2 regions of the Acidipropionibacterium virtanenii genome follow, and region 1 is predicted to be linked to the other one. Evidence: riboswitches for the same ligand, from Rfam matches in the RefSeq annotation. Region 1 holds a riboswitch; the other holds the start of a gene.
What was found. A riboswitch is a leader RNA that binds a small molecule or an ion and turns the genes downstream of it on or off. The one in region 1 is predicted to bind thiamine pyrophosphate.

Region 1 (4,206 bases):
CCAGTTTCGTTGTGGCCGGCGACGGGGTACTGGGTTAGTGCTGGCTTGCCGCTACGAGGGGGGCCGGGGGGGTCGTTCCCCCGCCTATTAAGGTGAGGGCGTGACCAACGACGACCATATGGACGCTGCCCGACTACCCGGGGGATTCGTCCCCGGGCCCATAGACCCCGAGGAGCTGCCTGCCGACGTCGCGGTCCCCGAGACCCTGCCCCCGACCGGCCCTGCAGTCGTGGGCGCCGCCGTCGGGTCGATCGGCGGGACGCCGAATGTCGAGGGGATGGTGGACGCCGCCGGCGACAACCGCGTCGACGTCCTCACCTGTGCCGACGCACCGGCCCCCGGCTGGACGACCTGGTCGACCGTCACCCTGCACGCCCGGCCCAATGAACTGCCGATGGCCGACGGCACGAAGCTGGACGTCCGCGTCGAGCTGATGGCGGTCGGCATGCCCGGTTCCGACGTCATGGGCAAGATCCTGGGATCCTGCGCCTTCGCGGTGCTCCAGGACGGCTGGATGATGGCCCCCGGCGTCGTCTACGGCGACGTCGTCTCCCTCTACGACGACAAGGCCACCACCCCGCACATCATGTGGTCGCACCCCTTCACCGCCGGGGATCTCGGTGCGGTGGAGATCGATGACGACCTCAAGGTGCACTGGCTGATGGCGGTGCCGATCACCGAGGCCGAGCGCACCTTCCTCGAGCAGAACGACTACGAGGCGCTGGCCCAGCTGCTGGACTCCCACCAGGTGAACTACACCGACATGCACCGGGAGTCGGTGGTCTGATCCGCGACACTGTGTCGAGTTGATGCGGAATGACCAGCATCAACTCGACACAGCTCACCGCCCACAGTGGGTGACCGGTTCCCCCACCGGCCCCTGACCGCTCAGCGGCGCACCGGGTCCGGCAGGTACACCTCTCCTCCGGAGGCCCTGAACTCCGCCGCCTTCGCGGCCATTCCGGCCTCGGCCACCCGTCGCTGCTCGGCGGCGTCACCGAAGTCGTCGCGGATGTCCTGGGAGATCCTCATCGAGCAGAACTTCGGCCCGCACATGGAGCAGAAGTGGGCCGTCTTCGCGGGCTCGGCGGGCAGGGTCTCGTCGTGCATCGACTCGGCGGTCTGCGGGTCCAGGGACAGCCCGAACTGGTCGCGCCAGCGGAACTCGAAGCGCGCCTTCGACAGGGCGTCGTCGCGCTCCCGGGCTCCGGGGTGGCCTTTGGCGACGTCGGCCGCGTGGGCGGCGATCCGGTAGGTGATGACGCCGGTCTTGACGTCGTCGCGATCGGGCAGCCCGAGGTGCTCCTTGGGGGTGACGTAGCACAGCATCGCCGTGCCGTAGCGGGCGATCTCGGTGGCACCGATGGCCGAGGTGATGTGGTCGTAGCCGGGCGCGATGTCGGTGACCAGCGGCCCCAGGGTGTAGAAGGGGGCGCCGTCGCACAGCTCCTGCTGGCGCTCCACGTTCTCGCGGACCAGGTGGAAGGGGATGTGGCCGGGCCCCTCCACCATCACCTGGACGTCATGCTCCCAGGCCCGCTTCGTGAGCTCGGCCAGGGTGTCGAGTTCGGCGAACTGGGCGGCGTCGTCGGCATCCGCCAGGCATCCGGGCCGCAGCCCGTCACCCAGGGAGAAGGCGACGTCGTAGCGGGCGAAGATCTCGCAGAGCTCGTCGAAGTGCTCGTATAGGAAGTTCTCCCGGTGGTGGGCCAGGCACCAGCCGGCCAGGATCGATCCGCCGCGCGAGACGATCCCGGTGACCCGGTCGGCGGTCAGCGGCACGTAGCGCAGCAGCACCCCGGCGTGGATCGTCATGTAGTCGACGCCCTGCTCGCACTGCTCGATGACGGTGTCGCGGAAGATCTCCCAGGTGAGCGCCTGGTGATCCCCGTCCACCTTCTCCAGAGCCTGGTAGATCGGCACGGTGCCGATCGGCACCGGGGAGTTGCGCAGGATCCACTCGCGGGTGGTGTGGATGTCGTCGCCGGTGGACAGGTCCATCACGGTGTCGGCGCCCCAGCGGGTGGCCCAGCGCAGCTTGTCCACCTCGTCGGCGATCGACGAGGTGACGGCCGAGTTGCCGATATTGGCGTTGACCTTCACCCCGAAGGCCTTCCCGATGATCATGGGTTCGGCCTCGGGGTGGTTGACGTTGGCGGGGATGATCGCTCTCCCGGCGGCCAGCTCGTCGCGCACCAGGGAGACGTCGCAGCCCTCGCGCAGCGCCACGTAGCGCATCTCGGGGGTGATGACGCCGACCCGCGCGTAGTGCATCTGGGTGACGGTGGCGCCGGCCCGGGCCCGCAGCGGGGGACGCCGTTCCCCCTTCCATTCCTGGCTGGCGGCACCGCGGCGCACCGCCGAGCGGCCGTCGTCCGACAGATCACGGCCTCGCGGCTCGTAGCTCTCGACGTCGTCGCGCCCGGTGATCCATCCGGAGCGCAGCGACGGCAGGCCGCGGGTGACGTCGCAGTCGGGGCCGATGGTGCGGTAGACCGCCAGCGGGGGATTGGCGCTGCCGTCGGGGGCGTCGTCCTGGTTGATCATGGTGACCGGGACGTCGATCCCGTGGGCGGCGTCGACCAGATGGCCGAGGTGGTGGGTGGGGTAGTTCTCCCCGTCCGGGCGCGCAGTCGTGGCGTCCTTCTCGGGGGTGGTGCGGGTGGACATGGGCATGCCAGTCAGCTCCTTCTTCCTACGTCGGCATGATCCGAACAGGTTCGAACGGTCCGGGCGGCGTGAGCCCGATCTCAGTCCTCTGCCGAGGACTCCCGTGGGATGTGGCCCACCCTAGACCCCGCTCCCGGTGCTGTTCGGGCGGGTCTCATCTCGACATGGAGGGGTCGATCACCGGCCCGAGCTGACGGCCAAGACCCTCTCGGTGGGGAGCTTCACGGGCGCCGGGGGCCCGGCGACCAATGCCGCGGTGACCTTCGCGGCGCTGTGCCGGGCGTTGGGAGAGGGCGGCGTGACCGGCCTTCTGACGGCCCTGGACGGCGGATCCTGGAAGGACCGGTTCGAGCCCCTGCTGCCCTGGATGGACGATCCGGGTCTGCCGGGCATCGTCGCCTCGTAGGATTCACTCCCAACACGCCGTCCCGCAGCTCTGGAGAGCGCGATGACGGCGTGTTGGGAGGAAAATCCTCGGTGGGGGGTTGCCCCCTCCATTGATTATTCAGCCGCGGACGGATGGGTCATATCGGCGGGGACTACCCACTTGTCGAAGTCCTCGGCGGTCATCCCGCCGACGGTCAGGGCCGACTCGCGCAGCGAGATGCCCTGGTGGTGGGCGTTCTTGGCGATCTTCGAGGCCAGGTCGTAACCGATGTGGCGGTTGAGGGCGGTCACCTGCATGAGGTTCTTGTCCAGGTTCTCGTTGATCTTGTCCATGTTCGGCTCGATGCCGTAGGCGCAGTGGGTGTCGAAGGACACGCAGGCGTCCGAGAGCAGGCGGATCGACTCCAGGCAGGCGTGGGCCATGACGGGCTTGAACACGTTGAGCTGGAAGTTGCCCTGGGAACCGGCGAAGCCGACGGTGGCGTCGTTGCCGAAGACCCGGGTGGCGACCATCGTCATGGCCTCGCACTGGGTCGGGTTCACCTTGCCGGGCATGATCGAGGAGCCGGGCTCGTTCTCGGGGATGAGCAGCTCGCCGATGCCGTTGCGGGGGCCGGAGGCGTACCAGCGGACGTCGTTGGCGATCTTCATCAGCGCGTCGGCCAGCACCCGCAGGGAGCCGGAGACCTGCACCAGGGCGTCGTGGGCGCTCAGCGCGGCGAAGAGGTTCTCGGCCTGCTTGAACTCCAGGCCGGTCTCCTCGGTGACGTGCTTGGCGACGGTGACGCCGAACCTCGGGTGGGCGTTGAGGCCGGTGCCCACGGCGGTGCCGCCGATGGCCAGTTCGCGGGCCCGCGAGTCGGCGTAGCGGATGCCGTCCAGGGCGAAGTCGAGCTGGGCGACCCAGCCGGAGATGACCTGGCCGAGACGGATCGGGGTGGCGTCCTGCAGGTGGGTGCGGCCCACCATGACGACGTCGTCGTACTGCTTGGCCTTGGCGTCGAGGGTGTCGCGCAGCTGAGAGACCGCCGGGTACAGCTTCTCGTTGATCTCGGTGACCACGGCGATGTGCATGGCGGTCGGGAAGGTGTCGTTGGAGGACTGACCCCGGTTGACGTGGTCGTTGGGGTGGACGGGCGCCTTGGAGCC
Region 2 (4,206 bases), 590 kb from region 1:
TCGACGGTCTGCAGGTAGATCTCGGTCTCCAGGGTGGAGTACTTCGTCCCTCCCATCACCAGCACCACGCCGAAGGCCGAGGCGCAGAACAGGAACACCACCGAGGCCGCCGAGGCGATGGCCGGGCCCAGCGCCGGCAGGGTCACGGTGCGGAACACCCGGGCCGGCGAGGCACCCAGGGCGGAGGCCGCCTCGCCGCGTCGCGGGTCCAGCTGCGACCACGTGGATCCGACGGTGCGCACCACCACCGAGTAGTTGAAGAACACCAGGGCCGCGGTGATCGCCTGCCAGGAGCCGTCCAGGCCGAGGAATCCCAGCCGGCCGGTGTCGGCCAGCAGGGTGCGGAAGGCGACGCCGACCACCACCGTCGGCAGCACGAAGGGCACCGACACCAGTCCGCGGGCGAGGGTGCGCCCGGGCCAGCGCACCCGGTAGAGCAGGTGGGCTCCGGGGACGCCGAGCAGCAGGCACAGGGCGGTGCCCAGGGCGGCCTGGCCGAGGGTGAAGCGGATGATGCGCCAGGTGCGCGGGGCGGCGAAGGTCGACGCCATCACCGACCAGGTGGGATCGCCGGCCTCGTCGACGAACCCCTTGGCGATGAGGTTGGTGGCGGGGGCGGCGAAGAAGACCGCCAGGAATCCCAGGGTCACTGCCCCGGCGAGCACCCAGCAGGCGCGCCACAGCCGCGTCCCGGCGCGACCCGAGCGGGGCCGGGCACCGGGATGCGGCCGTGAAGGAGCTGCTGTCGCCGCCATCCGATTCAGCCCTGGACGGTGGCCGTCCACTCCTTGACCCAGGTGTTGCGGTTCTTGGCCAGGGTCTTCGGGTCGACGGTGTAGGGCTTCGGGGACAGCGGGGCGAACTTGGTCCACTCGGTCGGCAGCTTCACCGAGGAGTCGATGGGGTACATGTACATCTGGCCGGGGATGTCGGCCTGGGCCTCCTTGGAGAGCAGGAAGTCGATGAAGGCCCTGGCCCCGGCGGTGTTCTTCGCCCCCTTGATGACGCCGGCGTACTCGGTCTGGCGGAAGCAGGTGCCCAGCAGCGCCGAGGTGGACGACGTCTTGCCGTCCTTGGAGACGGTGAAGGCCGGGGAGGTGGAGTAGGACAGCACCAGCGGGTACTTGCCCTTGCCCTCGCCGCCGGAGAAGTCGACGTTGTAGGCGTCCTCCCAGCCCTTGTCCACCTTGAGGCCGTTGCTCTTGAGCCTGGACCAGTAGCCCTTCCAGCCGGACTCGCCCTTGGCGCCGACGGTGGCGGCCAGGAAGGACATGCCCGGGGAGGAGGTGGCGGGGCTGGGGACGACAAGGAGGTTCTTGTAGGCGGGCTTGGCGAGGTCGTCGAGGGTGGTGGGCCTGGCGAGCTTCTTCTGCGCGAACCAGGCGTCGTCGGCGTTGATGCACACGTCGCCCTGGTCGACGGGGGTGAGGTTGTTGCTGGTGGACTTCGCGGCGGAGGTGGCCGAGGAGGGCAGGGCCTTGGAGGTGTAGGGGTCCACGACGCCGGCGTCGACGGCGCGGCTGGAGAAGGTGTTGTCGATGCCGAAGACGACGTCGCCCAGCGGGGAGTTCTTGGTGAGGACGAGCTGGTTGACGACGGCGCCGGCGTCGCCCTGGGCGACGAACTTCGGCGTGTAGCCGGTCTTCTTGGTGAACTCGGCGACGACGTTCTTGCTCATGGCCCACGAGTCGTGGGTGATGATCGTGACCTCTTTGGAGGGGGTTTGCGACGACTGGCCGGACTGGGAGCCCGTCTGACCGCACCCAGCCAGGGCGAGAGTGGTGAGCAGCGCCAGGGCGATACGGCCCCTGCGGTGGTGGAACATGGATCCTCCTGTTTCAAGGAGGGGCTGGGCTCGGCGGCCCGGAGAGGTGCTCGACTCCCTACGCCGGTTCTGTCCTCGCATTCCGAGGCCCGGATCAGGTTCGAGGGTCTGCCCGTTGGGCACTCTCAGCGATTTCTCGCTCCCCTGTCGACCCGCCCGACCATACCAGTGATCCTGTCGAGGATCTCGTACAGTGAATGGCCGTGCCCCTCACGCTCGCGGCCGGCAGCCCGGACCTCCTCGACGCCCTGACCGCCCGCATCCTCGCCGATGCGCACGGCTCGCGGCCGGTGGTGATCCTCGACGGCGGCTCCGGATCGGGCAAGACGACCCTGGCGAACCGGCTGGTCGCAGCGCTGGAGGCGGCATCCGGGAGCGCCTGGCAGCTGGTCCACGACGACTTCTACCCCGGCTGGGCAGGGTTGTCGGCAGCCTGGACGGTGATTCCGGGCGAGATCCTCGCGGCACACGATCCCGGATACCGAATGTGGGACTGGAAGGCCGGCGCTCCCGGCGAGCGGCGTTCCCTCGACCCGCACCGGCCGATCCTGGTGGAGGCCTGCGGCGCGCTGACCCCGGCGTCAGCAGCACTGGCCACCACCACGATCTGGATTCAGGCCGACGCGGCCGTCCGGAAACAGCGGGCCCTGGCCCGTGACGGGGACATGTTCGAGCCGTGGTGGGCGCTGTGGGCGGTGCAGGAGGAGCTGCACCGGCTCCGTCACCGGCCCGGGCACCTCGCCGACGTGCGGATCGTCTGCGAGGAACTGTCGAGTTGATGCTGAATGACGGACATCAACTCGACAGTTCCTCGCAGCCCTGAGCCGGGAACGGGCTTGAGCAGACCAGATTCTCAGCCCGCGACTGTCGTGAACGCGTACTTCAGCACGATCGCCAGGACCATGACCACGGCCAGGGTCCCGAGCGCCCACCAGGTGAGGGACCGCTTCCCCCGCTGCACCCGCTTGGCGTCCTCGAAGAAGACGACCCCGCAGACCGCACCGATCGCGAACCCTCCGACGTGGGCCTGCCAGGCGATGTCGGGGATGAAGAAGACCAGCGCCACGTTGAGCGCCAGCACCATCCACAGCGATCTGGTCGATCCGCCGAGACGCCGCTGCACCACCAGCAGGGTGCCGAACAGGCCGAAGATGGCCCCCGATGCCCCGACCACCCCGTCGTACCAGCCGGGGACCAGTGCGCCGCCGGTCTGCGACCCGGTCGCCATGACCACGAACAGGGCTCCCCCGGCCAGCGCCGAGAGCAGGTAGCTGGCGAGGTACCGTCCTCGTCCGAGGAACCGCTCCAGAGCCCGGCCGAGTGACCACAGCGCGAACATGTTGAACCCGATGTGGGTGATGTTCGTCGAATGGGCGAATGCGGAGGTGAGGAACCGCCACGGCTCGGCCTTCCCGGCGGCGGCGCTCAGTGCGATGTCGTTGACGAAGTCCGGGATGGCCAGCTCACCGAGCCAGACCACCACGCAGATGCCGATGAGGGTCCAGGTGACGACCGGGATGTATCCGTCCCGCCTGGCCATTCAGCGCCTGCCCTTCAGGGCGGTGGCGATGGCGGCGTCAATGGTGGGGTCGGCGAACTCGAAGCCGATCTTCGCCAGCAGGTCGCCGCGCACCCGCTGGCCGGTGAGCAGGGCCTCCTCCACCAGCTGGGTCCCGAAGACGAGTTTGGCCGCCGGCGTCGGCAGCGGCATGAAGTGCGGCCGCCGCAGGGCGCTGGCGTAGGCGTCGATGAAGTCCGAATTGGGCACCGGTTCGGGGGCGACGAGGTTGATCGGGCCCTGGACCCGGTCGTCGGTGAGGGCGGCGATCATCGCGGACACGTGGTCGCGCAGGCTGATCCAGGACAGGTACTGCCGGCCCGATCCCATCCGCCCGCCGAGTCCGAGCCTCACCAGGGGCCGCTGCTTGGCCAGGAACCCTCCCATGGGGGCGATCACCTGGCCGGTGCGCAGGGTCACGGTGCGCACGTCCTCGGGCGCCTCATGGGCGACCGTCTCCCAGCGCAGGCAGACCTCGGCGAGGAATCCCTCCCCGGCGTCGTCGTCCTCGCTCACCCACTCGTCGCCGCGGGGGCCGTAGTAGCCGACCGCGGAGCCGTTGAGGAAGACCTTGCAGCGCTCGGAGCTCTCCAGGGCGCGGGTGACGATCCGTGTCGTGTCGACCCGGGAGGTGACGATGCGGTACTTGCGCTCCTCGGTCCACCGGCCCCCGGCGATGGGTTCGCCGGCGAGGTTGATCACGGCGTCGACGTCGTCGAGGAAGGGCGGGGCGATGGAGAGAGTGTCGAGATCCCAGCGGCGGTCGGAGGGCTGGATGGGCTCGTGGCGGGTGAGGGTGACGACGTCGTGGCCCTGCCTGCGC

Region 2: it holds a riboswitch for thiamine pyrophosphate, as region 1 does, so the genes downstream of both, JS278_RS03440 (thiamine ABC transporter substrate-binding protein) here and thiC (phosphomethylpyrimidine synthase ThiC) in region 1, are expected to answer to the same signal.

What each region holds. Positions count from the first base shown of each region.
Region 1 is NZ_CP025198.1:186,628-190,833, forward strand. Features, by position in the region: gene JS278_RS00835 (suppressor of fused domain protein) at 101-787, shown strand; gene thiC (phosphomethylpyrimidine synthase ThiC) at 889-2,676, opposite strand; TPP riboswitch at 2,676-2,783, opposite strand; gene JS278_RS00845 (hypothetical protein) at 2,807-3,076, shown strand; gene fumC (class II fumarate hydratase) at 3,172-4,206, opposite strand, start outside.
Region 2 is NZ_CP025198.1:777,263-781,468, reverse strand. Features, by position in the region: gene JS278_RS03445 (ABC transporter permease) at 1-755, opposite strand, end outside; gene JS278_RS03440 (thiamine ABC transporter substrate-binding protein) at 761-1,825, opposite strand; TPP riboswitch at 1,864-1,981, opposite strand; gene JS278_RS03435 (nucleoside/nucleotide kinase family protein) at 2,023-2,604, shown strand; gene JS278_RS03430 (rhomboid family intramembrane serine protease) at 2,679-3,365, opposite strand; gene JS278_RS03425 (TIGR01777 family oxidoreductase) at 3,366-4,206, opposite strand, start outside.